3 regions of the Bradyrhizobium sp. USDA 372 genome follow, and region 2 is predicted to be linked to each of the others. Evidence: predicted binding sites of a transcription regulator. Region 2 holds the regulator's gene; each other region holds the start of a gene.
What was found. Region 2 encodes LexA, which represses DNA repair genes until DNA is damaged. Its sites were predicted from a motif close to TGTTCNNNNTGTGTTCNG; they were not measured.
Positions count from the first base shown of each region.

Region 1: the regulator LexA is predicted to act here: its motif matches at 3,680-3,697, upstream of AB7M16_RS29935 (DUF3072 domain-containing protein).
Region 3: the regulator LexA is predicted to act here: its motif matches at 5,799-5,816, upstream of ruvC (crossover junction endodeoxyribonuclease RuvC).

Region 1 is NZ_JBRJHR010000001.1:6,396,183-6,406,387, reverse strand. It holds gene AB7M16_RS29965 (HAMP domain-containing protein) at 1-825, shown strand, start outside; gene AB7M16_RS29960 (HWE histidine kinase domain-containing protein) at 839-2,326, shown strand; gene AB7M16_RS29955 (hypothetical protein) at 2,323-2,544, opposite strand; gene AB7M16_RS29950 (hypothetical protein) at 2,698-2,961, shown strand; partial or broken gene AB7M16_RS29945 (hypothetical protein) at 3,057-3,300, shown strand; gene AB7M16_RS29940 (hypothetical protein) at 3,397-3,618, opposite strand; gene AB7M16_RS29935 (DUF3072 domain-containing protein) at 3,734-3,928, shown strand; gene AB7M16_RS29930 (DUF6496 domain-containing protein) at 4,097-4,405, shown strand; gene AB7M16_RS29925 (hypothetical protein) at 4,412-4,774, opposite strand; gene AB7M16_RS29920 (Do family serine endopeptidase) at 5,038-6,573, opposite strand; gene AB7M16_RS29915 (universal stress protein) at 6,779-7,615, shown strand; gene AB7M16_RS29910 (hypothetical protein) at 7,637-7,849, opposite strand; partial or broken gene AB7M16_RS29905 (putative bifunctional diguanylate cyclase/phosphodiesterase) at 8,015-9,872, opposite strand; gene rpe (ribulose-phosphate 3-epimerase) at 10,117-10,205, opposite strand, start outside.
Region 2 is NZ_JBRJHR010000001.1:585,977-596,181, reverse strand. It holds gene gltX (glutamate--tRNA ligase) at 1-136, opposite strand, end outside; gene AB7M16_RS02875 (glutamine--tRNA ligase/YqeY domain fusion protein) at 292-1,968, shown strand; gene AB7M16_RS02870 (YybH family protein) at 1,978-2,364, shown strand; gene AB7M16_RS02865 (DUF2171 domain-containing protein) at 2,561-2,794, shown strand; gene AB7M16_RS02860 (ComEC/Rec2 family competence protein) at 2,891-5,170, shown strand; gene AB7M16_RS02855 (hypothetical protein) at 5,295-5,729, opposite strand; gene lexA (transcriptional repressor LexA) at 6,105-6,806, opposite strand; gene AB7M16_RS02845 (molybdopterin molybdotransferase MoeA) at 6,983-8,191, opposite strand; gene AB7M16_RS02840 (hypothetical protein) at 8,411-8,614, opposite strand; gene AB7M16_RS02835 (HAD family hydrolase) at 8,772-9,395, opposite strand; gene AB7M16_RS02830 (alpha-hydroxy acid oxidase) at 9,420-10,205, opposite strand, start outside.
Region 3 is NZ_JBRJHR010000001.1:5,719,021-5,729,225, forward strand. It holds gene AB7M16_RS26715 (5-formyltetrahydrofolate cyclo-ligase) at 1-349, shown strand, start outside; gene AB7M16_RS26720 (TIGR00282 family metallophosphoesterase) at 327-1,151, shown strand; gene AB7M16_RS26725 (methyl-accepting chemotaxis protein) at 1,357-2,781, opposite strand; gene AB7M16_RS26730 (methyl-accepting chemotaxis protein) at 2,902-4,650, opposite strand; gene AB7M16_RS26735 (YebC/PmpR family DNA-binding transcriptional regulator) at 4,870-5,616, shown strand; gene ruvC (crossover junction endodeoxyribonuclease RuvC) at 5,847-6,374, shown strand; gene ruvA (Holliday junction branch migration protein RuvA) at 6,371-6,988, shown strand; gene ruvB (Holliday junction branch migration DNA helicase RuvB) at 6,985-8,043, shown strand; gene AB7M16_RS26755 (metallophosphoesterase) at 8,173-9,093, shown strand; gene ybgC (tol-pal system-associated acyl-CoA thioesterase) at 9,162-9,611, shown strand; gene AB7M16_RS26765 (nuclear transport factor 2 family protein) at 9,691-10,158, shown strand.

The sequences.
Region 1 (10,205 bases), 5.8 Mb from region 2:
GAATATGCGCGGCCGCGGCGCAAGCGGCTCTTGATCGTCGAGGACAACGAGGCCGAGCAGCTCTCGATCCGCGAGCTGCTGCACCACGACGACATCGAGATCCTGGCCACGGATACCGGGGCCGGCGCGCTCACGACGCTGCGCGAGCAGCCCTGCGATTGCGTGGTGCTCGACCTCAGGCTGCCCGACATGAGCGGCTTCGAGGTGCTCGATCAGATCCGCAACGACGAGGCGCTGTCGAACATCCCCGTCGTGGTGTTCACCGGCCGCGAGCTTTCCGCCGAGGAGGATGCCGAGCTCCACACCATGGCGCGCAGCATCGTGGTCAAGGGCGTGGAATCGCCCGAGCGCCTGCTCGACGAGACCGCGTTGTTCCTGCATCGCGTGATCACGGAGCTGCCGGTCGAGAAGCAGCGCATGCTGGAGAAGCTGAACAGTTCCGACGAGGACCTGATCGGCAAGACCGCCCTGCTCGTCGACGACGACGCCCGCAACATCTTCGCCCTGTCCAGCGTGCTGGAACGACGCGGCATGAAAGTGCTGACGGCGACGACGGGCAGCGAGGCGGTGACACTGGTCGAATCCAATCCGGAGATCGCGATCGTGCTGATGGACATCATGATGCCGCAGATGGATGGCTACCAGACCATCGGCGTGATCCGCGAGAACCCGGCCTTCTCCCGTCTGCCGATCATCGCGTTGACCGCCAAGGCGATGAAGGGCGACCGCGAGAAGTGCCTCGAAGCCGGCGCGTCCGATTACCTCGCCAAGCCGGTCAACACCGACCAATTGCTGCTTGCGATCCGCATGTGGCTGCATCGCTGAGTTGGACCCGCGTATGGACCAGGAAAAGGTCAACATCCTGCTCGTCGACGATCAGCCGGCCAAGCTGCTCGCCTATGAGGTGATCCTGAAGGATCTCGGCGAGAACCTCGTGATCGCCTCCTCGGGCCGCGAGGCGCTGGAGGTGCTGCTCAAGACCGAGATCGCGGTGATCCTGGTCGACGTCTGCATGCCCGAGCTCGACGGCTTCGAGCTCGCCGCGATGATCCGCGAGCATCCGCGCTTTCAGAAGACCGCGATGATCTTCATCTCAGCCATCCAGGTCAGCGACATCGACCGGCTGCGCGGCTACGAGATGGGCGCGGTCGATTACGTGCCGGTGCCGGTCGTGCCGGAGGTGCTTCGCGCCAAGATCAAGGTGTTTGCCGAGCTCTACCGCAAGACGCGCGAGCTCGAACGGCTGAACCACGAGCTCGAGGACCGCGTCCGCGCCCGCACCGCGGAACTGGAGGCTTCCACCGCGAAGCTGCGCGAGAGCGAGCAACGGCGCAGCATGGCGATCGCGGCCGGCAAGATGGGGTCCTGGGACTGGGACTGGATCAGCGGCGATTGGATGTGGGACGAGGGGCAATACCGCATCTTCGGCGTCAGCCCCGAGGATTTCGAGGTCACTCCGGCCAGCGTTCAGGCCCTGTTGCACCCCGACGACGTCGATCAGTTGCGCAAGGCGATCGCGGAATTCAACAAGGGCACGCGCGCCTACGAGACGGAGTTTCGCATCGTGCGGCCCGACGGCGAGGTGCGCTGGTGCGTCGGCACGGCGGCTGCGACGATGGACGAGAGCGGGCGCGTGGTGCGCGTCAGCGGCGTGACCGTCGACATCACCGAGCGCAAGCGGGCCGAGGAGCGGCAGAACCTGCTGGCGCGGGAAGTCGATCACCGCGCCAAGAACGCGCTGGCGCTGGCGCAATCGATCGTCCGCCTCACCCGGGCCGACGAGGTCAAGGCCTATGTCAACGCCGTCGAGGGGCGCATCAATGCACTGGCGCGCGTGCACACCATCCTGTCGTTGTCGAGCTGGCAGGGCGCCGAGCTCTCCAGGCTGATCGACGAGGAGCTTGCGCCCTATTCGCTCGGCGGCCAGATCAAATTGGCAGGGCCCGAAGTTCAGCTGGTGCCGGCGACGGCCCAGACGCTGGCGCTCGCATTGCACGAGCTCTTCACCAACTCGGCCAAGTACGGCGCGCTCTCGACCCGATCGGGGCGGCTCGCGATCGACTGGCAGGTCGACGCCGAGCGGCTCACGCTGAGCTGGGAGGAATCCGGCGGTCCCCTGGTCAAGACCCCGAAATCCCGCGGCTTCGGCACGCGAAGCCTGCTTGCGAGCATCGAGTCCCAGCTTGGCGGACAGGCGCAGTTCGATTGGCGCGCCGAGGGCCTGTTGTGTCGTCTGGAGGTGCCGTTGACACGCAAGAGCGCGACGACCGCACCCGGCAAGTTCGACACCGCGGGCGCTGCCGAATTGCAGCGCGCATCCGGCTAGCCGGACGCTGCGCTCGTCATGCGCTGAGCCGTGCGCGGTTCGCGCGCGACGCGCCCTTCGAGCCAGGCTTCCGTTCGCGCGAGATCGCGCAGCGCCCTCGCGTAGCGGCGAGCCGCGCTCCGCTCCGCGCCACGCGGGAGCTTGCGCGCCTTGCGCAGGATGTCCGCGGCTGCGTTGCGATAGGCCAGCGAGCGGTAAAGAAAGACGACCTTACCCATGTCGATGTTCCCCGTCGATGTTCCCGTTTTGCCGGCGCTCATCTTGGCAAGCCCGGCATGAACGCCGGATGAAGCGGGCGATGACAATTCCTTCAGCGGAACGGAACCAGGGAATCACGAGCGCGTTGGCGTGGCAGTTCGGGATGCCGTCGCATGCGCACCAACAACAAGAAGTCGTCCGAGCTGATCTCTGCCAGCGGCCTTATCAGGCTGATGACGCATGCAATGATGGGCGCAGCGCTCGGCCTCACCTTCAGCCTCACGCTCGTCCTGTCCAATCCAGCCGTGGCCAACCTGCTGAACAACGGCGGGGGCCAGGCCGCGACGGTCTTCGCCCTCACCTTGGTAACGACCTTCGCGATCGGCGCGACGCTCACCGGCGCCGTGTTCATCCTGGCCGAGGACAAGCAAACTTGAAGCGTGCGTGACGCACGGAAGATGCCTTGCCGGGAACTCCTGCCGCGAGGCGCGGTTTGCTGCCTGCGTCAATTTAACACAGGGAGTTCCCCCGCATGAACACGACCAAGCTCGCTCTCGCCGTCATGGTAGCAACCCGGCCTTGCCGCCACGCCGTTCGCCGCCCAGGCCAAGTCGCACAAGGCCAAGCATGGATCCTCGACGTCATCGTCGCAGACCACCGGCGCCAACACCAAGTCTTCCAAGGGCGCTGACCCCACGGGCCAAGGCGGCGCCGGCCCGGGCTCCGATCAGAGCGGCACCATGACGAACAAGGGCAGCATGACCAACACTAAATAGGCGCTCCCAAATCATGGAGGGCCCCGCCATTGCGGGACCCTCTGTCTTCCATCTCATCTTGGGGTCGGCACTTGGCGGTATCCGGCGCCAACGATCTCAGCGGCGCTCGGCTGCGCGCGCGGGATTGCCGCCTGTCTTCACGGGACGAAGGCGCACCCGGTCGCGGACGTCAGGCAGAACGTCGCTGCCGCCGGCCGCCTTCCATTCGGCAATCAGGAGGTTGATTTTCCGGCGCAGGTCCATCTGCGCCAGGGCCCTTTCCGTGCAGTCGCGATCGCGCTCGACGAGGTCGCGCACCGACGCCTCGACGTCGGCCATCTCAAGCCTCAAGGCTCTGATTTTACGTCGAATTTCATTAATTCTGTTGTCCATGGCTTGTTAGAACAAAATAAGAACATATAGTCAAGTCACGATTTCAGGACGGAGACGCCAGATGCAGGTTCAAGGTAAATACGACGCCAGATTTGTACTTGGCGAGCAGATGACGCGGGCGCAGGGCCTGAAGCTGAAGCGGCTGAGCGATGAGGCCTATCAGCCCGGCCAATATGCGCGGGATCTGTCCTTTAGCGAGGCCGCACGGCGCATCCAGGCGCTGGAAGCGGAGATCGAGCTGGCAAATTCCTTCTAGAGCATGGTCCGGAAAAGTGTGCGGCGATTTTCCGAAGAGATCATGCTCGAACAATAGCCTAAAGCGCGATGACGGTTCATCCTAATCGCATCGCGCTTTAGCTGCGCCGCCCGCGCTCCCGGAACCATGGTTGTGCCGAATGGTTCTCCTCGCCGAGGGAGAACATGCATGGCACGCAAGGCAAAGAAACGCCGCTACTCAAGCAGCTCGGGCAGCGATGTCGCCAGCGAGATGCGGCGCTACAAGAAGGGCACCGCGAAGAGCGGCCGTGGCGGGCGCGGCGGCCGCGTCAAGAGCCGCAAGCAGGCGATCGCGATCGGATTGTCGAAGGCACGCAAGAAGGGCAAGAAGGTCCCGAAGAAGGCTTCGAAGCGCAAGACCGCCAAGAAGACGTCCAAGAAATCGTCGAGGACGTCGTCCAGGAAATCATCGAGCAAGAAATCATCGAAGCGCAAATCATCCAAACGGTCGCGCTGACCGGTCTCAGATCATGCTCCCCGGCATGAAGCAGCGGATCGAAATCCCGAACGCAGTCTTGACCGGCCACACCATGGTGCGGCCGGCCCGGTTCGGCTCGGTGATGACGGCTTCATCCGGCACGTCGATCCACTGCCCGTCGAGCCGCACACGGTAACGCCCGTTGTGCGACTCCCAGTCGGGATCGGCGACGGCGAAACCGTCCGCATCCGAGCAGCACGGACCGAGATGGCTGCGCAAACTGTCGAACCATGGCTTCAGAGGGGAATCCGCGTAGCGGCCGTCGTCGCGCCCGAGGGCGTTTCCGCCTGAGAGCACCAATGGCGCCACCAGCAGCGCACTCCTCAGCGAGACCTTCAATCGATCCATGTCGGCACCGATCTCATGTGAACCGCCGGCGAGTTCCACAAAGCGCCGCGAGGTTCGAAGTTCCACGCTTGCAACCCCTCTCAGCGGCGACGTTGCCGCAGAGCACCGAGGCACCTGGCGAGTGTGATCAGCGAACACGGCTTTTTCGGACGCACCCGGTCACCCTACCTGCCGTTAACGAGAATGTTATCGGACCTGGCGAGCTCGTGTGCGAAAGGCGGCCCGAGGCCGCCTTTCTGGATTTGTAGCGGTCGAGGTTCGCGTTAGGCGAGTGGCACCGCGACGAAGCGGGTGGCCTCCGCGCTTCTGATCTGCAGCAGCACGCTGCGCTTGCCCGACGATTTGGCCTGCGCCAGCTCGGAGCGCACCTCGCCGACACTGCTGACAGCCTTGCCGCCGACATTGAGGATGACGTCGCCGGTCCGGATGCCGCGTTGCGCGGCCGGGCCTTGCGGATCAACCTCGGTGACGACCACGCCGTTCTGGCCTGCGCCCTGAACGTCACCTGCCGGCGCCAGGCTGAGGCCGAGGCGCGGCATGCCGGCACCCGGCTGCCCCATGCCCTCGTTGCCCTTGGCCTGCCGCTCGTTCGGCAACTCGCCGAGCGCCAGGGTCACGGTCTTGCTGCCACCCTTGCGGAAGACATCGAGCTTCACGGACGTGCCCGGCGCTAAGCCGGCGATGGTGCGGGCGAGATCGCGAGAATCCTTGATCGCGGTGCCATTGACGGCGGTGATGACGTCCCCCGCCTCGATGCCGGCCTTCGCCGCCGGGCTGCCATCTTGCGGATTGTCGACGATCGCGCCGCGTGCCTCCTTCAGGCCGAGGCTGTCGGCCATATCCGAGGTCACCGGCTGCACCTGCACGCCGAGCCAGCCGCGGGTCACCGCGCCCTTGTCCTTCAGCTGCGCGACGACGAGCTTGGCGGTCGAAGCCGGGATATCGAAGCCGATGCCGACCGAGCCGCCCGAGGGCGAGAAGATCGCAGTGTTCACGCCGATCACGTTGCCGTTCATGTCGAAGGCCGGGCCGCCGGAATTGCCCTTGTTGATCGGCGCATCGATCTGGATGAAGTCGTCATAAGGACCATTGCCGATATCCCTCCCGCTGGCCGAGACGATGCCCGCGGTCACGGTGCCGCCAAGACCGAAGGGATTGCCGACGGCGACCACCCAGTCGCCGATGCGCGGCTTCTGGTCGGAGAAATTGACGAACGGAAAGTCCTTCTTGCCCTCGACCTTGATCAGCGCGGGATCGGTCTTCGGATCGGTGCCGACGACCCTCGCGGTGTAGGTCGTGCCGTCGTCCATCGTCACCTGCACGGACTGGGCGCGATCGACGACGTGATTGTTGGTCACGGCATAGCCGTCCGCGGAAATGAAGAAGCCGGAGCCTTCGCCCGTGATCATCTGGTGGCGCTGGCGCGGCATGCCGTTCGCACCGCCCGGGAAGCGGAAGCCGAACTGCCGCGAGAACTGGTCGAACGGCGTGTCCTCGTCCGAATCCATCCGGTTCTGCTGCAGCATCGCGCTCTTGTCGTTGTCCTGGTCGATTTTGACCCGGACCGAGATCACTGCGGGTTTGACCTTGCTGACGAGATCGCCGAAGCCGGGCGGCGTCGCGACGGCTTCGGCCGCCTGAGCCGGCGCAATCAAGGAGGTGATGCCGTACGGCGAAGCGCCCGGCGCAATGGCCAGGGCGGCCACGCCCAGCGCGGCCACGGTGCCGAGCAGCGCGAGCCGGCGCGGCCGCAAGATGTTGCGAGACGTGGTGATGTCGGAATTGACGCGATCGTTCATGTCGAAATATCCATGTTGAGCAGGTGTCGCCTTGCCCTCAACATGGTCGCTGCCACCTTACGGCGTCCCGTCCGTCCGATTAAATCTCGGCAAAGAATGGATGAGCGGGCGCAGCAGGCTATCCCGAGGTTTGATGCAGCTCAACGCGCCGCCTTCGCGCAGTGAAAAACTGCGACCATCCGATGATGCTCAGCGGAGGCGCGCCATGTACAAAGACATTCTCGTCCACATTCCCACCGAACGTCCCATGCGTCCTGCGATCGAGGGCTCGATCTCGCTCGCGGCGAAGTTCAACGCGCATCTCGACGCGGTCGCGGTCGGCTATGTCGCCACCAGTGCAGCCTACGTCATGGAAGGTGGCGCGGCCGTGGCGGCCGTGTTCGAGCTGGAGCGCGAGCGCGCCGTGGAGCGGGCCGAGGCTGCGCTCGCGGTATTCAAGAGCGAGGCGGCGAACGCCGGCATCTCCTATACCTGCCACGCGCTCGGCGCGATCCCGGTGGATGCAGCCGGCTCGCTCGGCGAGATGGCGCGTTTGCACGACCTCAGCATCGTGCTCCAGCCCGATCCGGCGCAAGGCGCGTTCGACAACGACGTGCCCGGCGAGATCCTATTCCAGGCGGGCGGCCCGGTGCTGTTCCTGCCCTACACGTTTCGAGGAGCCTTCAAGGCGAACCGGATCGGCATCTGCTGGGACGGCAGTCGCCTTGCCGCCCGCGCCATGCGCGACGCAGCCCCGTTCATGGCCCGCGCCGAAGAGATCGTGATCATCAGCGTCAACGAGACCGACGCCGTCGCCGGTGAAGCTTCAGCACGCGGCCTGGCCAGACATCTCGGCCGGCGCGGACTGTCGACCCGCATCGTCGGCCGGACGGCAACCCGCGCCGACATTCAGCCGATCATCCTGTCGCTGGCGGCCGACGAGAGCCTGGATCTCCTGGTGATGGGCGGCTACGGCCATTCGCGGTTGCAGGAGCGCGTTCTCGGGGGCGTCACCCGCGCCATGCTGGAAGCCATGACGGTCCCGACGCTGATGTCCCATTGAGGCGAGCCCGGCTTGGCGCCGTCACGCCGCGACGGGAGCTTTCCATGTCGCCGGCGCGGCGGCGTCTTTGTCGCGGTGCACATTGCACGCGTCGAAATGCGCCTGGAGCTCGATTTCAGCGAGATATTCGAAATGTTCGGCCTGGCCGAGGAGTTCCCAGGTCTGGAGCGGCCGATATGCCGCCTGCTGACGGCAGAGGGACGCCAGCGCCCGGTAGCGACGTACGTTCTCCATGAGACCCTCCCTCGCGTTCACAGGCTTATTCTCCTGATTTGCGTCAGGCCGATGGCGCTTATGCAAAACATTTGCTGAGCGCTCGCGCCTAAGCCAAGTTAATTTTCGAGAAACGCCGGTAAGGATTTTAGTTCCAAATGTCTGCTTGGAACTGTGTGCCCGACCCTAGGCGTAGAGGCGGCGCTCCACGGCGACGCCGACCAGGTCGAGATAGCGTTCGATCAGGTCGGGACGGCCGACGAGATAGCCCTGCATCTCCTCGCAGGCCTCGCGCGCCAGAAAAGCACGCTGGGCTTCCGTCTCCACCCCCTCGGCAACGACCGGGATCTTCAGCGCGTGCGCCAGGCTCAGGACGGCGCGGACAATTTCGGCCGATTGCGGCGTCGCCTCCAGGTTGGAGATGAAACTGCGGTCGATCTTGATCTTGTCGAACGGGAACGACTGCAGATAGGACAGCGAGGAATAGCCAGTGCCGAAATCATCCATGGCGATGCGGATGCCGAGCGCCTTCAGCCGCCGCAGCAGATCGAGCGCGCGGGTGAAATCGCCGATCAGCACGCCCTCGGTGATCTCGACCTCGAGCCGCGTCGGCGTCAGCCCCGTCTCCAACAGGATCTGGTGGATCGAGCGCTCGAGATCGCCCGCCTGGAACTGGACCGGCGACAGATTGACCGCGACCTGCAACGGCCTGGGCCAGGATGCCGCCTCGCGGCACGCCTCGCGCAGAACCCATTCGCCGATCTCGACGATCAGCCCATTCTCCTCGGCGAGCGGAATGAACTGGTCCGGCGGCACGAAGCCCCGCGTCGGGTGATTCCAGCGCAGCAGCGCCTCGAAGCCGATGACCTCGCCATCCACCCGCGCCTGCGGCTGGAAATAGACGAGGAGCTGGTTCTGCTCCAGCGCCTGCCGCAGATCGTGCTGCAACAGCCTGCGGTCGCGCAGCTCCTGGTCCATCTCGGATTCGAAGCAGCGGACCCGGCCCCTGCCCTCGCGCTTGGCGCGGTAGAGAGCCGAGTCGGCGTTGGCAAGCAGCGTCGCCGCGTTCACGCCATCGTCCGGATAGAACGCGATGCCGACGCTGAGGCCCACATGGGAGAGATAATCGTCGACCTCGAGCTCCTTGCCGATCGTCTCGACCAGGCGTTCGGCCAGCGTCAGAACATCCTCACGGGTGGCATCGTCGGGCATCAGGATCATGAACTCGTCGCCGCCGATGCCGGGCGACGAAGGCGCCTTCGGCCTCCGCGGCAAGCCGGTCGGCCGTCGCCCGCATCAGCATGTCGCCGACGGGGTGACCGAACACGTCGTTGACCTCCTTGAAGCGGTCGAGATCGAGGCTCAGCACGGCGAAACTGGTCGACGCCTCCTGCGCCCGCTCCAGCCGTTCGTCGAGCGCCGCGGCGAAGGCGCTGCGGTTCGGCAGGTCGGTCAGCGCATCATGATATGCCAGGTGGCTGATGCGTTCCCGGGTGGTGACGCGCTCGGTGACGTCCTCGATCACGCCGACCAGATATTGCGGATCGCCGGCGTCATCGGTGATCAGCATTTTGCGTGAATTGACGACGCGGTCGTGACCCTTGACGCCTATTTCGAGCAGGTGCTCCTCGAGGAACATCGGCATGCCGCTGGCAACGACTCGACGATCCTGCTCGTTGACGATACGGGCGACGTCGGCCGGAAAGATCTCGTCGGGTGTCCGGCCCAGCATCTGCTCGCGGGGCATGCCATAATAGCTCTCGCCGGCGCGGTTGAGCAGGATGTAGCGCGAATCCTTCGCGCATTTCGCGAACACGGCGATCGGGATGTTTTCGACGATAGTGTCGAGGAACTCCTGCGTCCGCAGCAGATCTTGCTCGACCTCATCGTGCGTGTGCGCGCGTGCCTCGATCATTCGCTGGCGGTCGCGCTCGCTAGCCACATAGGCCGCGCTGACGAGTTCGCCCAGCTTGACCACATCGACTCCTCCGCTGGCGTCTGTGGCGCAGCGAAGCTGCTCGGCGAACAGGCGATGCATGCTCATGGCATCGCCTCGCGCCGCGTACAGGCCTCATGCCTGCCAATTTGCTGGATCCGCATCCCCGCGCTCTCTCGCGTTCCTGGACCGCAGACTGCGACGCACAGCATTGCCCGGGCGTTAATCGAAGCTTCGCGTCAAACCCGTTGGTTACCCCGGCCTGAAAGACTTGCCCGCTAACTTCGTCGAAAGTGCCACGGCTTGGGACAACCGGCACGCCGGATCTTCCGATGCGTGAACCTCCCGTAGTCTACCGGATACGGCCTCCATCGCTTACGCGCTTCGGCTGTACGGAACTATCTTGCAGTTTCGGAACCCGTCCCGCCTCCGCAGCGATCC
Region 2 (10,205 bases):
TGTCCTCGATCCGCAGCAGCATCTTGCCGCCGTGCTTCTTGGCAAAGAGCCAGTTGAACAGCGCCGTGCGGGCGCCCCCGATATGGAGGAAGCCGGTCGGCGAGGGAGCGAAGCGCGTGACGACGGAATCGGACATTCTTGGCAGGGCCTATGCATTGGAGGCGGTGGTGTATAGCAGGAACGGGACATAACTAAAGGGCGACGGCGGACCTGACAGGCCTTGCTTAAGCTCTTGGCGCGGCCACGCGAATTTGGCAGAAGAACCGCTGATTTCCCTACAGGATTTTCGTAATGACAGAACCGGTGGCAGCTGAGGTTGGGCGCGATTTCATTCGTGACATCATCCAGGCCGACCTCGACCAGGGCAAATACAAGGAGATCGTGACCCGGTTCCCGCCGGAGCCGAACGGCTATTTGCATATCGGCCACGCCAAGTCGATCGCACTCAACTTCGGCATCGCCCAGGAGTTTCCGGGCCGCTGCCACCTGCGCTTCGACGACACCAATCCGGTCAAGGAAGAGCAGGAATATATCGATTCCATCCAGGCCGACGTGCGCTGGCTCGGCTTCGACTGGGGCAAGAACCTGTTTTTCGCCTCGGACTATTTCGACCGCCTGTATGAATGGGCGGAGCAGCTGATCCGCGACGGCCTCGCTTATGTCGATGACCAGACCCAGGAGGAGATCCGCCTCTCGCGCGGCACGCTGACCGAGCCCGGCAAGAACTCGCCGTTCCGCGACCGCTCGGTGGAGGAGAATCTCGACCTGTTCCGCCGCATGAAGGCCGGCGAATTCCCCAACGGCGCGCGTGTGCTGCGGGCCAAGATCGACATGGCCGCGGGCAACATCAACCTGCGCGACCCCGTGCTGTACCGCATCCTGCATGCGCACCATCCGCGCACCGGCAACGCATGGTGCATTTATCCAAGCTACGACTATGCCCACGGCCAGTCGGACGCGATTGAAGGCATCACGCATTCGATCTGCACGCTGGAGTTCGAGGACCACCGGCCGCTCTACGACTGGTTCATCGAGAAGCTGCCGGTGCCGTCCAAACCGCACCAGTACGAGTTTGCGCGCCTCAACCTGACCTACACGCTGCTGTCCAAGCGCGTGCTGACGCAGCTCGTCCGCGAGGGTCATGTCGCCGGCTGGGACGATCCGCGCATGCCGACCATGGCGGGCATGCGCCGCCGCGGCGTGCCGCCGGCCGCATTGCGCGAATTCGTCAAGCGCATCGGCGTCGCCAAGGCAAACAGCGTCGTCGATGTCGGCATGCTGGAGTTCTGCATCCGCGAGGAGCTGAACCGCACGGCGCAGCGGCGCATGGCAGTCTTGAGGCCGCTCAAGGTCGTGATCGAGAATTATCCGGAAGGACAGACCGAGGAGCTCGAGGCGATCAATCATCCGGACGACGCTAGCGCCGGCACGCGCAAGATCACGTTCGGCCGCGAGCTCTATATCGAGCAGGACGATTTCATGGAGAACCCGCCGAAGAAGTTCTTCCGCCTGTCGCCGGGCAACGAGGTGCGGCTGCGTTACGCCTATTTCGTCAAGTGCACCGGCGTGATCAAGAACGACCAGGGCGAGGTGGTGGAGCTGCGCTGCACCTATGATCCCGCGACCAAGGGCGGCAACGCGCCCGACGGTCGCAAGGTCAAGGCGACCATGCACTGGCTGCCGGCGGCGACGTCCAAGCCGGCGGAGATCCGCATCTACAACCAGCTGTTCGCCAATCCGAGCCCGGACGCTTCGAACTTCGCGGCCGATCTCAACCCGAACTCGCTCGAGATCCTCGCCGATGCGCGGGTCGAGGCGTCCGTTGCGGAGAGCAATTCGACCGAGCCGATGCAGTTCGAGCGCCAGGGCTATTTCGTCCGCGACAAGGACTCGACGCCGGGCAAGCCGGTGTTCTCGCGCACGATCGGCTTGCGCGATACGTTCGCCAAGGAAGTCGCGAAGGGCTGAGGCGAGGGCATGAGCAGCGAAGCCGACGCCATCGTTTCCGCCATCATCGCGAAATGGTGCGCCGGCTTCGCGACGCTCGATGCGGCCGCGCTGTCCTCGCTCTATGCGAAGAACGCGTTCTTCTTCGGCTCGAACCCAAAACTCTATCGGGGCAGGGACGGCGTTGCCGATTATTTCAACGGCCTGCCGCGCTGGCGCAGGCCGAGCGCGACCTTCTCCGACGTGTACGCCGCGCAGGCCGGCCCTGACCTGATCAACATGGCCGCGATCATCACGTTCGATCTCGCCGGCGAGCGGGACGACCTCGTCGTCAAGATGAGCTGGGTCATCATCCGCGAGGAAGGCGACTGGAAGATCGTCAATCACCACGCCTCATCGCAGGCGCCGCTGATTTAACGGTCGTTCCATCAGTGTCGTCATTCCGGGGCGCGCCACTCGGCGCGAGCCCGGAATCCATACTCACGATGGTGGTTATGGAATCTCAGATGCGCAATTGCGCATCATAGCTCGCGACTTCGTCGCGCCCCGGAATGACGATTGAAACGAACGCGCGCCTGCCGCGTTGGCCGCGATCCCAACCAAGGATCCCGCCATGCAGAACATCGCAGAGCATATGGAAGTCATCGGCGCCGACGGTGTCCATGTCGGCACCGTCGACAGGGTAGAGGGCAACCGCATCAAGCTGACCAGAAAGGACAGCGGCGAGGGCAGCCACAAGGGCCACCATCATTTCATCGACAAGGGCCTCGTTGCCGATGTTGAAGGCAACAAGGTGCGGCTGTCCGCCAAGGCGGACGTCGCCGTGACGATGGAAGAGGAAAAGTAGGGCGCTCCGTCGCCTGTTCCCGATCTGTACCGCTATTCGCGCAGCCGCACGGTCCGGTAGCCTCCGCACCCGTCGCGTATCGCAAGGTGCAGGGGAATGGCGGAGCCGGGGCGGCCAGGACGCTCCCAGGGAGTTGCCGGGACGTGGCCGGTCGGCCGCGCCGCCCCGGCCGGTGGCTTTGCGCCGGCGGGGTTTGGCATCTGGCCGGCCATCGTCGAAATGCTGCACCAGTGGGCGCGCGCCGAGGCCGGGCCAGGCCGGCTGTTGCCGTGGGTGCCCGTCGCCTTTGGCGGCGGCATTGCGCTTTATTTCGCCGCCGATCATGAGCCGGTGCTGTGGGTGGTTGCCGCGACGGCCATCGCGCTGATGCTCGGCGCGGTGTTGCTCCGGCGGAGCCCGCTGTTTGCTCCTGCCATCATGATCGCGGCGGTCGCCGCCGGATTTGCCATGGCGACCTGGAAGACGGCGCGCGTCGCCCATCCCGTGCTCGCCAAGCCGCTTTATTCGGTGTCGCTGTCGGGCTTCGTGGAAGCGCGCGACATTCGCGAGCGTACCGATCGCTTCGTGCTGCGCGTCAGCGCGATGGAGGCGCAGCGCATTGACGTCAAGCTCGAGCGCGTCCGCCTCTCGGTGCGCAAGGGCACGGCGCCGGAGGTCGGCAGCTTCGTGCAATTGAAGGCGCGGCTGCTGCCGCCGATCTCGCCGGTGCGGCCCGGCAGCTATGATTTCTCGCGCGACATGTTCTTCCAGAGCATCGGTGCCTCCGGCTTCGTGATGGGCGCGATCACGGCGTCCAGGCCGCCGGATGCCGGCGGCCTGCGGCTGCGCTACGCCGCCTTCATGCAGGGCCTGCGCGATGCGATCGACGCGCGCATCCGCGCAACGCTCGAAGGCGACAACCGGGCGATCGCAACGGCGCTGCTCACGGGGCGGCGCGATGCGATTACCGCGCCGGTCAACGATGCCATGTTCGTCTCGGGGCTCGGCCATGTGCTGTCGATCTCCGGCTATCACATGGCGGTCGTCGCGGGCGTCGTCTTCTTCGCGGTGCGCGCGCTGCTGGCCTTGATCCCGGGGCTGGCGGCCGGCTTTGCCATCAAGAAATGGTCGGCGGCCGCTGCGCTGGTCGCGGCGGCGTTCTACCTGTTGCTGTCGGGCGCGGAAGTCGCGACGCAACGATCGTTCTTCATGACGGCAGTGGTGTTGATCGCCGTCATGGTCGATCGCCGCGCCATCACCTTCCGCACGCTGGCGGTGGCGGCGCTGATCGTGCTCGCGGTCGCGCCGGAGGCGCTGGTGCATCCGAGCTTCCAGATGTCGTTTGCGGCGACGCTCGGGCTGGTCGCGCTGGTGCAGATCGGCATGCCGAACCTGCTCGCCTCACCCGATCATTCCGCGACGGCGCGGATCGCGCTGTGGGGCGGCCGCGAGATCGCGATGCTGTTCCTGGCCTCGCTGATCGCGGGGCTCGCGACCACGCCATACGCCGCCTTCCACTTCCATCGCGTGACGCCATACGGCGTGCTCGCCAATCTCGGCGCCATGCCGGTGGTCTCGGCGCTGGTGATGCCGGCCGGGCTGTTGGGACTGCTCGCGGCCCCATTCGGGCTCGACGGCGTGTTCTGGTGGTTGATGGGAATCGGCATCGAATGGATGGTCCTGGTCGCGCGCTGGGTGGCGGCCCTGCCGGGCGCCGTCGGCCGCATTCCGGCGTTTGGGATCGCGCCGCTGATCGCGGCGAGCCTCGGGCTCATCGTGATGGGCCTGTTGCGCACGCCCTTGCGCTGGTCCGGCGCCCTGGTGCTGCTGGCGGCGATCCTCTGGGGGCTGTCGGTGCGCCAGCCTGATGTCCTGATTGCCGGGGATGGCGCGAGCGTCGCGGTCCGGGGCGGGGATGGGCGCTTGCAAGTGATCCGCGCCAGCAAGGACAGCTTCCTGCTGAAGGAGTGGCTGGCCGCCGATGCCGATCCGCGTGATGCCGGCAACGCCTCGTTGGCGAGCAGCGTGTCATGTGACGAGTCCGGTTGCGTGGCGCCGCTCGCGGACGGACGGCTGATCGCGTTGGCGACGCGCATCGACGCGCTGGCCGATGATTGCAGCCGCGCCGCGCTGGTGGTGACGGCGCGGCCCGCGCCGCCCGATTGCGCGGCGATGGTGGTCGATCGGGCGCGTCTTGCCAGTCAGGGCGCGCTGGCTCTGACGCGAAGCGGAGAGGGTTTTTCGGTGCAGGCGGTGAGGGCGAGAGGGGCAAGCCGTCCTTGGCTGCCGGCCGGCGCCGGCGAGGGGGATTTCGACGGCAGCCTCGTGCCGAAGACGGCCGTGCCTCGCAACCGGGACGCAACGCCATCGGAGGCCGACTTGCAGGCCGACGATTGAAGATCGATGCGGGGAAAATCGGTCCGACGGGATCCCGCAGGACGCAAACCATACCATCTCGCCGGCCGCGGCCGGCGATGGCATTTGAATTTGGCCCTCGACTTTTCGGTCGGGGCCGACGGCGTCAGCCGATCGGCAGGCGCGTGATCGTGGGCCGCGTGTCGGCGACGATCTGCGGCTTGTGCTCGCGCTCGATGGCTTGCTGCGTCACCGGCAATTGCAGCACGGTCGCGCGCTGGCCTTCGACGAGCTGCGTCACCAGCACGTACTTGCCGTCCGGGAATTCGATCGCGTCATGATGGCGATCGGGAATGTGCGGGTCGATCTTGCCGAACTTGCCGACGCGGGAGTTGACGGTTCGCGTCCAGATCCAGCGGTTGTCATAGCGGACGTTATCGGCGAAAGCGAGCTCCGTTCCCGGCAGCAGACAGACCGCGACGGAGAGATCGGCTTCGGAGGCGAAGCCGCGCGTCGAGGTGCCGCGGAAGGTTGTCGTGACGATCGTCTCGCCAACTTCGGCGGGGCGCGTCGCGACGGCATGCAGGCTATAGTCACACATCGGGTGCTCCTCATACTGGGATAGCGACCCGCGTCTCTTTCGAGGCGCAGGCCTCTATCAGAGTGGAAGCCTCCAACGCTCTGCTCGGTTATGGGCAAATCTGCGGCTCGCATCCGCAGCACGCGATCACATTATCTTTCCCGGATTCGATAGGAACAAACCTCGCGTCCTTGCATTTGGCCCGCACTATCGGCGCTGTCGGCACAACTCTACCGGCGGAGCGAAATGGCCGCGTGTCCGCATGGGCGAGTGTCGCGCGGGAAGAGGCGCCGAACAGTCAGCGCAGAACCAGAAAGACCATCCAGCCGGAGCGGACAAGTATCCGCTCCAATCTTGGATCGACGATCGAAGCGCGCGTAGCGCTTACTTCCGGTATCAGTACTTCCGGTAAAGCCCGATCAGCTTGCCCTGGATCTTCACGCGGTTCGGCGGAAGAATGCGGACCTCGTAGGCGGCATTGGCGGGCTCGAGCGCGATCGAGGCGCCGCGGCGGCGGAAGCGTTTGAGCGTGGCCTCCTCGTCGTCGATCAGCGCCACCACGATGTCGCCGGTATTGGCGGTCTCGTTGCGCTGGATCAGCGCCATGTCGCCGTCGAGGATGCCGGCCTCGACCATCGAATCGCCGCGCACCTCGAGCGCGTAGTGCTCGCCGGAGCCAAGCATGTCCGGCGGGACGCTGATGGTGTGGCTGCGGGTCTGCAGCGCCTCGATCGGCGTGCCGGCCGCGATGCGGCCCATTACGGGCACCGCGACGGGGCGCTCGCCCTCATCCGCGGGCGGGCTGGAGCTCGCGCGCACCTTGCCGAGATTGCCCTCGATGACGCTCGGGGTGAAGCCGCGGCGATTGCCGGCTGCGGCCTGGAGCTCGGGCAGCTTGATCACCTCGATGGCACGGGCGCGGTTGGGCAGGCGGCGAATGAAGCCGCGCTCCTCGAGCGCAGTGATCAGGCGATGAATGCCTGACTTCGAGCGCAGGTCGAGCGCATCCTTCATCTCGTCGAAGGACGGCGGCACGCCGCTTTCCTTCAGACGTTCGCTGATGAACCGCAGAAGCTCGTATTGTTTGCGCGTCAACATCTCGACCAAAGTCCCCCGGTTGATGTCGTTCGATTCCGAGACGATGAAGTCGGCAATAAGCCGCTACATCCTCGAAACAAATCATGAACGGACACTATATGTTCGATATGTGTTCCGCAACTGCTTAATTTATGGTGAACGAGGCCGAACTCGCGGAATGCGTGTGGCCGGGCATCTCAGACGGGCAGCCGCAGCACCTCGCAAGGTGTGCCGGCCTCGGCCTTTGGCGCGAACGGTGCGCGCACGAGAAGTACCTGTGCCGCAGAGAGATTCGCAAGCAGGGAGGAGTCCTGATGGCTGACGGGAAGGGCGACGCGCGTGCCGTCGTCGCGCACCTCCAGCCGCGCACGCAGATAATCCTCGCGCTGGTCGTTGGCGCCGAGATCGCGGCCCAGCACGGCGCGCTCGCGCTGATGATGAATCACTGAACCGCCCGACAGGGCGCGAATCAAGGGCACCATGAACAGGAAGGCGCACACGTATGACGACACGGGATTGCCGGGCAGGCCGATCACGCGCATCGCGCCGAGGCGACCATGCATCATCGGCTTGCCGGGCCGGATCGCGATCTTCCAGAACGCCATCTCGATGCCTTCGCCCTTGAGCGCCTGCTGGACCAGATCGTGGTCGCCGACCGACGCACCGCCGGTCGTGACCAGGATGTCGGCACCGCTCTCGCGCGCGCGGCGGATGCCGGCGGACGTGGACTCCAGCGTATCGGCGGCAATTCCGAGGTCGATGGTCTCGGCGCCCTCGCTGCGGGCAAGGGCGTGCAGGGCATAGCCATTGGAATAGACGATCTGACCGGGACCAGGCGCGGTGCCCGGCATGACCAGCTCGTCGCCGGTGGCGAGAATCGCGACCCTCGGGCGGCGAATGACCGCGAGCTGCGGATGATTCATTCCGGCGGCGAGGGCGAGATCGCGCTCGGTGAGACGGATTCCCTTGCGCAGCAGCACGTCGCCTTCGCGGAAGTCGACGCCCGCAGAGCGGATGTGCCGGCCGTAAACTGCGGCTTCCTTGATCGTGACATGCTTGCCGTCGGCAATTGTGTCTTCCTGGATCACGACGGCATCGGCGCCGTCGGGAACGACGCCGCCGGTGAAGATCCGCACGGCTTCGCCGGGGCCGACCCTTCCCGCGAACGGCCGACCCGCCGCGACCTCACCCACGACGGTCAGCCTGGACTCGATGGCCGCGTCGGACGCGCGCACGGCATAGCCGTCCATCGCCGACATCGCCTCCGGCGGCTGCGTGCGCCGCGCCGCGACATCGTGCGCGAGCACACGATGGTGGGCCTCGTCGAGGCGAACCATCTCTTCAGCCAGCGGCTCGGCGCCGGTCAGCACCGCGGCGAGCGCGTCAGAAACCGGCATCAGGGCCACGGGCGAACTCCTGCTGAGCACATCGGTAAATGGGCGGCGAGAGTTCTAGCCGAGTGCAGGCGTGAGGCAAAGCAGCACGCGGGATGATTTATCCTGCGTGATCGCTGGGTGGAGGAGGTCGGCTCAACTCCGCCGCGGCATGATGCGGAAGGCGAGGCAGACCGGAACGAGGATAGCCATGGCAAGGACGAGAATGACGAGCGCCACGGCCAACATCGGTCAACGCTCCGTCGGATCGCCCGGACTGAAATCCGCGACGTCGGGCGCCTTGGGGCCCTGATCCTTGTCGGGCAGCGGATCGGCCTGGGATTTCAGGTCGGCGGCCTTGCTGATCAGTTTGGCGGAGAGGTCAGAATCCGAGGTGGTTCTGGCGAATTCGAGCAGGAGAGAAGCCTGCTTGGTGAGATAGGTCTTGCCCAGCACGTCGATCAGTCCAATGTAGAAGGCCCAACGGACTCATGAGTCCGAAGGGCAGGATTCCGTTCCCGGAACTCTGTATAAAAATGCACAAAGTGATTGGGTTCCTCATCTCCACCAAATTTAGCCCCTGGAACTGAGCACGTCCGGGGCTTCCTGTGGCTCAGATCCCCAGCGCTTTCAATGCGTTCCCGACGTCGCGTGGCGAGGTGACATGCACGGCGGTCAAGCCGCGTGCCCGCGCTCCTTCGATGTTCTCGGCGAGGTCATCGAAGAAGACGATGCGCTCGGCCGGCGCGCCGATCGCCGCGACGACATGGTCGAAGGCCTCGGCATCCGGCTTGCGCAGGCCGATGCTGGAGGACAGATACAGCTCGCGGAAATGGCCGAGCAGACCGGCATATTCCTTCGAGAAATAGTCGACGTGCGGCCGATTGGTGTTGGAGAAGGCGTAGAGCGGCATCCGCTTCGCCGCGCGCGGCAACAGTTCGGCGATATCGGGCATCTCACCGGCGAAGATCGCGTTCCAGCCTTCCAGGAACTGCGCATCCGAGATACCGATCCCGAGCGAGGATCGCAGCGAGGCGAAATAGTCCGCGTCGCTGATCTTGCCCATCTCGTGCAGGCGGTAGGCCTCGTCGCGCACATAGCGCGCGATGATGGCCTCGGGCTGGCAGCCGGCATGTCCCGCCCAGCAGGCGATCGCCTTCGAGAAGTCGATGTCGAGCACCACGCGCCCGAGGTCGAACAGCAGCGCATCCGCGCTGCCGGGAGAGAGCGATGTCATTGCGTCCTTTTCACTTCAGTATGCTCAGTAACGATAGGGATCGTGGTCGAACAGCGGGAACGCGCTGAACACGCTGGGCGCGTTGGTGGCGGTCGCCGGATGCAGGCAGGACTTGTCGATCTCGGCGAATGAGGTGGCGCCCAGGAGACCGAGGCAGCGCAGCACCTCGTCTTCGAGCAGCTCCAGCATCCGCGCGACACCGGCTTCGCCAGCTGCGGCCAGCGCCCAGCATTGCAGCCGGCCGATGCCGACGAGGTCGGCGCCCGCCGCGATCGCCTTGACGATGTCGGTGCCCCGGCAGAAGCCGCCGTCGACCATGATCTTCGCGCGGCCCTTCACGGCGTCGACGATCTCCGGCAGGACATGCATGGCACCGCGGCCGTGGTCGAGCTGGCGGCCGCCATGATTGGAGACGTAGATCCATTCGACGCCGTGATCGAGCGCGATCTGTGCGTCCTCGGCGGTGGCGATGCCCTTGAGGATCAGCGGAATCTTGAACTTGTCCTTGATCATCTTCACGGTCCGCCACTCCAGGCCCTTCTGGAAATCGCCGCCGGTGGCGCGCAGGCGGCTTTCGCGAACGTAGCGCTTGGCGATGTCACGTTCACGACGGCTGTAATGGGCGGTGTCGACGGTCAGGCAGAAGGCGGCATAAGCGTTCTTCTCGGCCCGGCTGACGACGTCGGCGACGAAGGCATCGTCGCCGCGGACATAGAGCTGATACAGACGCAGTGCATCCGGGGCAGCCTCGGCGGTCTTCTCGAGACCGGGCTCGGACACCGAGCTCAGCATGTGCGCCGCGCCGAACGT
Region 3 (10,205 bases), 5.1 Mb from region 2:
GCTGATCTTCCGTCTCTTCCATCCGAACGACCGCCTGATGCTCGGCCCGCTCGGCATTCCCGAGCCGTCGCCGGCAGCAGCCGAAGTCATTCCCGACATCATGCTGACGCCGCTCGCCGCCTTCGACCGCCTCGGCCATCGCATCGGTTATGGCGCGGGCCATTACGATTTCACCTTCGCGCATTTGCGCAAAGCCAAGCACATCGTCGGCATCGGCCTTGCGTTTGCAGCGCAGGAGATCGAGGCGGTTCCGGCACTATCCCACGACGTGGCGCTGGATTATGTGCTAACGGAATCGGACGTGTTCGATTTCCGGAGTTCTGAAGTTGCGCATTCTCTTCGTGGGTGATGTCGTCGGCCGTAGCGGGCGCGAGGCCGTCTCCGAATATCTGCCCGGCATGGTCAAGGACTGGTCGCTCGATCTCGTCGTCGTCAACGGCGAGAATTCGGCCGGCGGCTTCGGCATTACGGAAGCGATCTACCAGGAGTTTCTCGAGGCCGGCGCCGATGCGGTGACGCTCGGCAATCACTCCTGGGACCAGCGCGAGGCCCTCGTCTTCATCGAGCGCGCCGACCGCCTCGTGCGCCCCGCCAACTATCCGCGCGGCACGCCCGGCCGCGGCGCCGCCTTGGTCGAAACCAAGAACGGCAAGCATGCCCTCGTCGTCAACGCGCTTGGCCGCGTCTTCATGACCCCGTTCGACGATCCCTTCGCCGCACTCGAGCGCGAGTTGGGGGCCTGTCCGCTCGGTGTGGCCGCCGACGCCATCGTCGTCGATTTCCATTGCGAGGCGAGCAGCGAGAAGCAGGGCATCGGCTTCTTCTGCGACGGCCGCGCCAGCCTCGTCGTCGGCACGCACACGCATGTGCCGACCGCCGACCACCAGATCCTCGCAGGCGGCACCGCCTACATGACCGACGCCGGCATGACCGGCGATTACGATTCCATCATCGGCATGCAGAAGGAAGAACCGCTGCGCCGGTTCACATCAGGAATTCCGTCGAGCCGCTTCGAGCCCGCCGCAGGCGCCGCGACGCTCAGCGGCGTCGCCGTGGAGACGGATGACGCAACGGGGCTCGCGCTGAAGGTCGCCCCGGTGCGCGTCGGTGGAAGGCTGGAGCCGACAACGCCGAAGTTCTGGTTGAGCTAGCTGGCGCGATGAATTCCGCTGCACTTTCCTTGCGGGAGAAGGCAGGCGCGGAAATTTCGGAATATTAGCATTCTACCCCTGTTTTGCCCGACGAGTCAACGCGCGCCAGGGCCCGCCAGCGTAAGCCATTGATTCCGCACACCCCGGCTACTGTGCATGGGGTTGTTTTCGAGCTTTTTGTTTTGAGGACGCCGGAGCGCCCTCGTCAGCCCTGCCGAAAGCCCATCCGGAAGGCGCCCCAGTGCTTGCCGCGGATCATGATTGGCGAGGACAGGTCCTTCATCAGCACGAACTGCCCGCCGCCCATGTCGCGGCGGTAGGTTTGCAGCAGGAACGGCTTTGTGCTCGCTGCGACCTTCTTCACCGCGCGGTCGGTGAACAGGCGGCGGTTGCGGCAATTGGCGTTGTTCCAGACCGGGTCCTTGCCCTGCGGCAGGCGGTAGTTCGGATTGTGGGTCGGCAGGTACCCGCCTTTGGCCCAGGCGACGCAGAACACGATGCGCGGGTCGGATGTCTGGATCGGGTCCTGGATCGCGGGCAGCATGCGATCGGTGAAGTCGACGTAGGCGGTGTTGTACTGCTTTGGATTGGTGCCGGGGATCTCGCGGTAATTCTCGTCCATGAGCTGGTCGAGCGTGATCTCGCCGCGGTCGATCGCAGCTTCGAACTCGGCGGAGATCCGCTTCGCGGTGTCGATGACGACGCGGATCAGCGGCGCATCCGATGTCTCGACGCCGCTGTCGGCAATCAGCGCGATCAGGCCTTCGGAGGTGTCGAGCAGCTTCGCCACGCGCTCGTCGGCGCTTCGAAGGTCGCGCGAGGAGAGGTCGACGCCCTTGGCGAGCTCGTTGAGCTCGCTGATCACGGTGTCGCAATGGCCGAGGTTGGAGGTTGCCGCGCGCGCGACGCAGTCGATCTCGGCTTCGACGGAGGCGAAGCCCTGCTGGACCCGCGAGATGATGCCGGAGATCGCTTGCGCGCCTTCGCCGGCGGTCTTGGCGCGCTGCGAGGCGTCGCTGCTCTCGCCGATCAGGCCTTCGATCTGGCCGTCGAGATCGCGCACGGTGTCGGAGATCTCATGCGTGGCCTGGCGCGTGGCCTCCGCGAGGTTCTTGACTTCGCTTGCGACCACCGCGAAGCCGCGGCCGGCAGTGCCGGCGCGCGCCGCCTCGATGGTGGCGTTGAGCGCGAGCAGATTGGTCTGCTTGGCGATCGCCTCGATCGAGCCGGAGACCTTCGCCACCTGCGCCAGCGCCGCGCCGACGGCGGACAGGCGGGCCTCGATCCGCTCCACCGCGGCGACGAGCTCGGAGATGTGGCTGACCGCGGTGTCGACCGCGCCGCGCGACTGCGCGATCTCGCCGACTGCAGCCGACGTCGTGCTTTGCACCGCCTGCGAGGCGTTGGCGATGTCGTGGTTGGCCGAGACCATCGTCTCGGCCGTCTTCTGCAGATGGTGAAACCGTTCCGACTGGCTCGCGACGCGGTTGGCGACTTCCTGGACGTTGCCGGCGATATCGGCGAGCTCGACGCCGAGACCGCCGATGCGGTCGGCGAGCTGGTCGATCAGGCGTTCGGCGAGCGTCCGGTTGGACGCAGTGTCCAACACGGCAAGTTGGGCAAAGGACATGTACGGGCTCTCTCCAGTCGGAGCCGTTGGTCGGCTCCTTGGCGGCATTCCGATTCCTAGCTCCGACCTTAGAGGATGATTCGCGCCCGGCGTCTTGCCCAGGAGTGCAGGCGCGGGGTGTTATAGCTTGTAGGCCGTGCGGAAGCCGCCCCAGTGCCGGCCCTGCACGCGGATCGGCACGTCGATCTCGCGCATCATCACCGTGTTGCCGTTGCCCATGTCGCGCGCATAGCTCTGGACCAGGTACGATCGCAGGTTGCGTGCGGCAGCTAACCCCGCCGGATCGTTGAAGATGCGCCGATTGCGGCTGTTGGCCGTATTCCAGGCGACGTCGCCGGGCCGCTGCGGATGCGAATAGACCTTGTTGTGCACCGGCAAAAAGCCGTTGCGGTCGACCATGGCGCAGAACGCCATCCGCGACTCCCTCGCCAGGAAGGCTTCCTGGAACGGCGGCAGGGCGCGGTCGGCCCAGTCGAGATATTTGGTGCGGTATTGCTGCGGGTTGGTGCCGGCAATCTCCACGTAGTCGGTGTCGAAGAGGTCCTCGATCTTGACCTCGCCGCGCGCAACCGCCTGCTCGAATATCTTCGTCAGCGCATTGCCTGCTTCCATGGCACGGGTGACGAGCTCGGTGTTCTCCTCATGGATCGACCAGAGCTTGTCCTCGATCTTCTCGTTGAGCGCGGCGGTGGCGCCGACGAATTGCGCGCGGGCGCCGGCCTTGGATTGCTCGACCACGCGCAGGCGGCAGGCGCCGATGTCCTCTAGGCTGCCTTCGACCGTCGCTTGCGTCGCGAGCCGGCTTGCGTCCGCGCCGCCGATCAGCACGCCCTCCATTGCAATTTCATAGACCGGCATCACGCCGCGCGCCGTCTCGAATCTGAGATGGCAGGGCAGCCGCTCGGTCTTGCGGCGGTCGTCGTGCTCGCTCTGGCGCAGCAGCACGGCGCAGCGCGATTTCAGCTTCTGGGCGAAGGTGGTGACGGCCTTGCCGGCGCTGGCGACGCTCTCGCCATGGGTCTCGGCAGCCTTGGTCGCCGCGTCGATCTCGGCCGCGCTCTCGCCGACCGAGATGATGAACTCGGAGGCGCTGGCGGCATTGCCGGAGACTTCGCTGGTGGTGGCGTTCTGCTCGGCGACCGCGCGGTTGACGGTGTCGAACACCGGGCGGATCGCCTCGATCGCCTGCGAGATGCGGTGCACCGCATCCGCCGAGCCGGCGGCGTCGCGCTGCAGCGCGTCGATCTTCTTTGTGATCTCCTCTGTCGCGCTCTGGGTCTGCACCGCGAGCGCCTTGACCTCGGTGGCGACGACGGCAAAGCCTTTTCCCGCGGCGCCCGCGCGCGCGGCCTCGATGGTCGAGTTGAGCGCGAGCAGCGTGGTTTGCCGCGCGATCTGCGCGATCAGGTTGACGACGTTGCCGATGGCGGCGGAGGATTCGCGCAGGCGGTCGACATTGGCGCGGGCTTCCTGCGCGGCGGCGCTGGCCTCGTCGGCGAGCTTGCCGGCCTCGCGGACCTGCGCGCCGATGCCTTGCGCGGATTGGGTGAACTTGTCGGCGGCATGGGCGAAGGTAGAGGCGGTCGATTGCGCCGCGTTGGTCCGGCCGGTCAGGGCGTCGGTGCGGTCGCGAATGGCGGCGAGCGTCGCGGCGGTCGCATCGGCTCCGCCGGCGACGGAATTGGCGGCGCGCTCGAGCTGGCGGATCATGGCGCCGAGCTCGAGTTCCAGCAATTCCAGGATTTCCCGGGCCGAATCACTTTCGGCGGTCGGGGCGGGTGCGGCAGGGGCCGCCGGCTGCGCAGCCTCCGGGGCTGCCGCAGGCGCGGCCGTGTCCGGCAGACGCTTCCGAAATAGTCCGAACGCCATCAGCTCTCTCTTGTCGGGGAACGGTCGGGCGCTATTTTCGCAAGTCGGAATGAAATCAGGGTTAACGGTGCCCGACGTCTAGGCAGGCGCCATTACGGCGGCTACCTTTACAGGGCTACCTCAGGAGCAGCCGAGCCCTTTGATTCCGGTGGGTGGGCGGCCTATAAGGCCGCGCTTCCCGCACTCACCTTGACGCACGCTTCCCTCACGAGACCAAGCATGGCCGGACATTCCCAATTCAAGAACATCATGCACCGCAAGGGGCGGCAGGATGCCCAGAAGTCGAAGCTGTTCGGCAAGCTGGCGCGTGAAATCACCGTCGCCGCCAAGCTGGGCACGCCCGACCCCGCCATGAACCCGCGCCTGCGCGCCGCCGTGATCGCCGCGCGCCAGGAGAACATGCCGAAGGACAATATCGAGCGCGCCATCAAGAAGGCGCTCGGCAGCGACGGCGAGAACTATGACGAGATCCGCTACGAGGGCTATGGCCCGGGCGGCGTCGCCGTCATCGTCGAGGCGCTGACCGACAACCGCAACCGCGCCGCCTCCGACATCCGCTCCTTCTTCACCAAGTCCGGCGGCAATCTCGGCGAAACCGGCTCGGTCTCCTTCATGTTCGACCGCACCGGCGTCATCGAATACGACCGCAGCGTCGCATCCGACGATGCGGTGCTGGACGCTGCGATCGAGGCCGGCGCAGACGACGTCGTTTCCGGCGAGGGCGGCCACGAGATCTACGCCTCGACCGAAGGCTATCGCGATGTTGCCAAGGCGCTGGAAGCCAAGTTCGGCGAGCCGCGCAAGGCCGCGCTGATCTGGAAGCCGCAGAACACGGTTGCGGTCGACGACGAGACCGGCGAGAAGCTCTTGAAGCTGATGGACCTGCTCAACGAGCACGACGACGTCCAGAACGTCTACGCCAATTTCGAGGTGTCGGACGCGCTTGTTGCGAAGATGGGCGGCTGATACCTCGCTCCGGATTCTGCTGTCGTCGCCCGGCTTGACCGGGCGACCCAGTATTCCAGAGACGCCAGAGGGATACGGATAAGCCGCGGCGTACTGGATACCCCGCTTTCGCGGGGTATGACAACGGAATGTGGAGTGGGCGGCGGTGCTCACCCGAGATACCCCACTTCCCCTGTTACTTCCGTTCTGTTTCTGTTTCCCCCGCCGCGGCCAGCCGCTATCACTGGCCCATGACTGCGCTTCCGATTCGTGGCCCCGTTCGCATCATCGGCATCGACCCCGGCCTGCGCCGCACCGGCTGGGGCGTGATCGAGGCCGAGGGCAATCGCCTGATCTACCTCGCCTGCGGCTCGGTGGAACCGCCGGACGATTTGCCGCTGGCGAGCCGGCTGCTCGCGATCCATGAAGGGCTTGCTTCCGTCCTCTCCAGCCACCAGCCGATGGAAGCCGCGGTCGAGCAGACTTTTGTCAACAAGGACGGCGTTGCGACGCTGAAGCTTGGCCAGGCCCGCGGCGTCGCCATGCTGGCGCCCGCAATGTTCGGCATTTCTGTCGCCGAATACGCGCCGAACCAGGTCAAGAAGACCGTGGTCGGCGCCGGCCACGCCGACAAGCAACAGATCGCGATGATGCTGAAGATCCTGCTGCCGAAGGCCGAGCCGCCGTCCGCGGACGCCGCCGACGCGCTCGCCATCGCCATCACCCACGCCCATCACCGCCAGAGCACCGCGCTGCGGCTGAAGGTGGTGGGGATATGATCGGCAAGCTGAAGGGGCTGATCGATTCTTACGGCGAGGACTTCGTCATCCTCGACGTCGGCGGCGTCGGCTATCAGGTGCACTGTTCCTCGCGCACTTTGCAGCATCTGCCCTCGCCAGGCGAAGCCGCGGTGCTGTCGATCGAGACCTATGTCCGCGAGGATCAGATAAAGCTGTTCGGCTTCCGCACCGATCAGGAGCGCGAATGGTTTCGCCTGCTGCAGACCGTGCAGGGTGTCGGTGCCAAGGTCGCGCTCGCCGTGCTCGGCACGCTGTCGCCGGCCGATCTCGCCAATGCCATCGCGCTGCGCGACAAGGCCGCGGTGGCGCGCACGCCCGGCGTCGGCCCCAAGGTCGCCGAGCGCATCGTCACCGAATTGAAGGACAAGGCGCCGGCTTTTGCCAATGTCGATCCCGCCGTCGTGCATCTCGCCGGTGCCGTCGACGACCAGCGCGCGCCGCGCCCCGTCGCGGATGCGATCTCCGCCCTGATCAATCTCGGCTATGGCCAGCCGCAAGCCGCCGCCGCGATCGCCTCGGCCTCGCGCAGTGCGGGTGAGGGCGCCGAGACGGCGCAGCTGATCCGGCTCGGGCTGAAGGAGCTCGCGAAGTGAGCGACCCCAAAGCCAGCCGCATGGTTTCGCCCGAGCGCCGCAGCGACGATGTCGGCGACACCGCGCTGCGGCCGCAATCGCTGTCCGATTTCGTCGGCCAGCAGCAGGCGCGCAAGAATCTCTCGATCTTCATCGACGCCGCGCGCAAGCGCGGCGAGGCGCTGGATCACGTGCTGTTCGTCGGTCCCCCCGGCCTCGGCAAGACCACGCTGGCGCAGATCGTGGCGAAAGAGCTCGGCGTCGGCTTTCGCGCCACCTCAGGCCCGGTGATCGCCAAGGCCGGCGACCTCGCCGCGCTCCTCACCAATCTCGAAGAGCGCGACGTGCTCTTCATCGACGAGATCCATCGCCTCAGCCCGGCGGTGGAAGAGGTGCTCTATCCCGCGATGGAGGACTTTCAGCTCGACCTCATCATCGGCGAGGGCCCGGCAGCGCGCTCGGTGAAGATCGAGCTGTCGAAATTCACCCTGGTCGGCGCCACCACGCGCGCCGGCCTTCTCACCAATCCCTTGCGCGACCGCTTCGGCATTCCGGTGCGGCTGAATTTCTATACGATCGAGGAATTGGAGAGCATCGTCAGCCGCGGCGCGCGCGTGCTCAACGTCGGCATGAGCGTGGACGGCGCCAACGAGATCGCGCGCCGCGCCCGCGGCACACCGCGCATCGCCGGCCGCCTGCTCCGCCGTGTGCGCGACTTCGCCTCCGCGGCCGATGCCGACAAGATCGACCGCAAGATCGCCGACCACGCGCTGAGCGCGCTCGAGGTCGATGCCGCCGGCTTGGACGCCATGGATCGCCGCTATCTCACGACCATCGCGCTCAACTATGGCGGCGGCCCGGTCGGGGTCGAAACCATGGCCGCGGCTTTGTCGGAGCCGCGCGATGCCATCGAGGACATCATCGAGCCCTATCTGATCCAGTGCGGATATCTGCAGCGCACGCCGCGCGGACGCCTGCTCACCTCGCACGCCTTCCGTCATCTCGGCATCGCCGAACCCTCGCGCGATGCGGCGGCGCAGTTCGGTCTGTTCGGCACGGATGACAGCGACGAGTGACCTGCTGAACCGCGCGCCGTTCCGGCTTTGATGAATTTCCGTTAATCTCGTGCAAACGATCTGCACGAACGCACCCCAATTCCGCTCCAATCGGATATCATCAAGACGTCGCATCATCATCGGGCTTCCATGATCACGCGCCGTCATCTCATTCGTTCCATCGGCGGCCTGTCCGCCCTCGGCGTCTCGACTGCAGCCTATGGCGTCGGCGTCGAGCCGGTGCTGCGGCTGCGCGTCACGCGCTATCATCCCACGCCGCGGCAGTGGCCGGCGGATTTTCCGCTGAAGATTGCGGCCATCGCCGACATCCATGCCTGCGATCCCTGGATGTCGCTGGAGCGTATCGAGGGCATCGTCGACCGGACCAATGCGCTCAACGCCGATCTCATCGTGCTGCTCGGCGACTATGTCGCCGGCCTGCATCAGGTCACGCGCTTCATTCCGTCGAGCGAATGGGCGAGGGTGCTGGCGCGCCTGAAGGCGCCCCTCGGCGTTCATGCCGTCATGGGCAATCACGACTATTGGGACGACAGGACCGTGCAGCAGGCAGGGCACGGGCCGACCATCGCCCATCGTGCGCTGGAGGCGGCCGGCATCCCCGTCTACGAGAACGATGCCGTGCGCTTGACCAAGAATGGCCGTCCGTTCTGGCTCGCGGGGCTCGGCGACCAGCTCGCCTTCCTGCCGGCGCGGCGCTTCCGGAGCATGGCGCATTTCGGCGCCGACGATCTCGGCGCCACGCTGGCGAAGATCACCGACGATGCGCCGGTCATCCTGCTCGCGCACGAGCCCAACATCGCGCCGCTGGTACCCGCGCGCGTCGCGCTGCAACTGTCCGGCCATACCCATGGCGGCCAGGTCCGCCTGCTCGGCTGGTCGCCTGCGGTTTCGCCCAAGAACGGCCTGCGGCTCGCCTATGGCCACTTCCGCCTGAAATGCGACCTCATCGTCTCCGGCGGCCTTGGTTGCAGCATCATGCCGCTCCGGTTCGGCGTGCCGCCTGAGATCGTCGAGGTGACGCTGGGACGGTCAGGGCTGGTTGTGTCCTAACACGCTTGCGCCTCCGGCCGTTTTTGCGCAAAACGAGCCGGTTACCGACAAGCGAAGAGGCTCGCGACGTGACAGCTCATCTCGACGGCGAGATCCGCGACGGCCGCCACCACATGCAGGTCCGCGTCTACTACGAAGACACGGATTTTTCCGGCATCGTCTATCACGCCAATTACCTGCGCTACATGGAGCGCGGACGCACCAATCATCTCAGGCTGATGGGCGCCGAGCAGCAGGCGCTGTTCGAGCAGACCGAGACGGAAGGCACGGGCTTTGCCTTCGTGGTGCGCTCGATGCATCTGGACTTCTTGAAGCCCGCGCGAATGGACGACGTGCTCGATGTCGTGACCTGGCCGGTTGCTGTGAAGGGGGCGTCCATCATGCTGGCGCAGGAGGTGCGACGCGGCGACGATGTGCTGGTGAAAGCCGAGGTCCGCGTCGCCTTCATCAGCGGCGGCCGCGCCCAGCCGATTCCGAAGTCGATCCGCCAGCTGATGAAGGCCGATCTGGTTTCGTGATCGCTCGATCGGCGATGGCCTATCGACTCTGCCGATTGCGACGATACATTCGCGGTCCCGATCAACCGATGAGGCCATCATGTCGCGCCCGCCGCTTCCACCCTTCACCCGCGAGACCGCCGCGCAAAAGGCCCGCATGGCCGAGGACGCCTGGAATTCCCGCGATCCGGTGCGGGTCTCGCTCGCCTATACCGAGGACAGCCGCTGGCGTAACCGCTCCGAAGTGTTTCAGGGCCGCGAGGCCATCGTCGCCTTCCTCACCCGCAAATGGGAGAAGGAGCAGGACTATCGCCTGATCAAGGACCTCTGGGCCTTCGACGGCAATCGCATCGCGGTGCGCTTCCAGTACGAATGGCACGATGCAAGCGGGCAGTGGTACCGCTCCTACGGCAACGAGCAGTGGGAGTTCGACGAGCACGGCCTGATGAAGCGCCGCGAGGCGTCGATCAACGACATCGCGATTGCAGAGAAAGACCGCCGCTTTCACTGGGCGGCGCCGGGCCCGCGGCCGGCTGATGTGCCGGGGCTGGGCACGGATCCGTTCTAAGCCGCGCAAGCAACTGTCAATCCTCATGGTGAGGAGCCGCGAAGCGG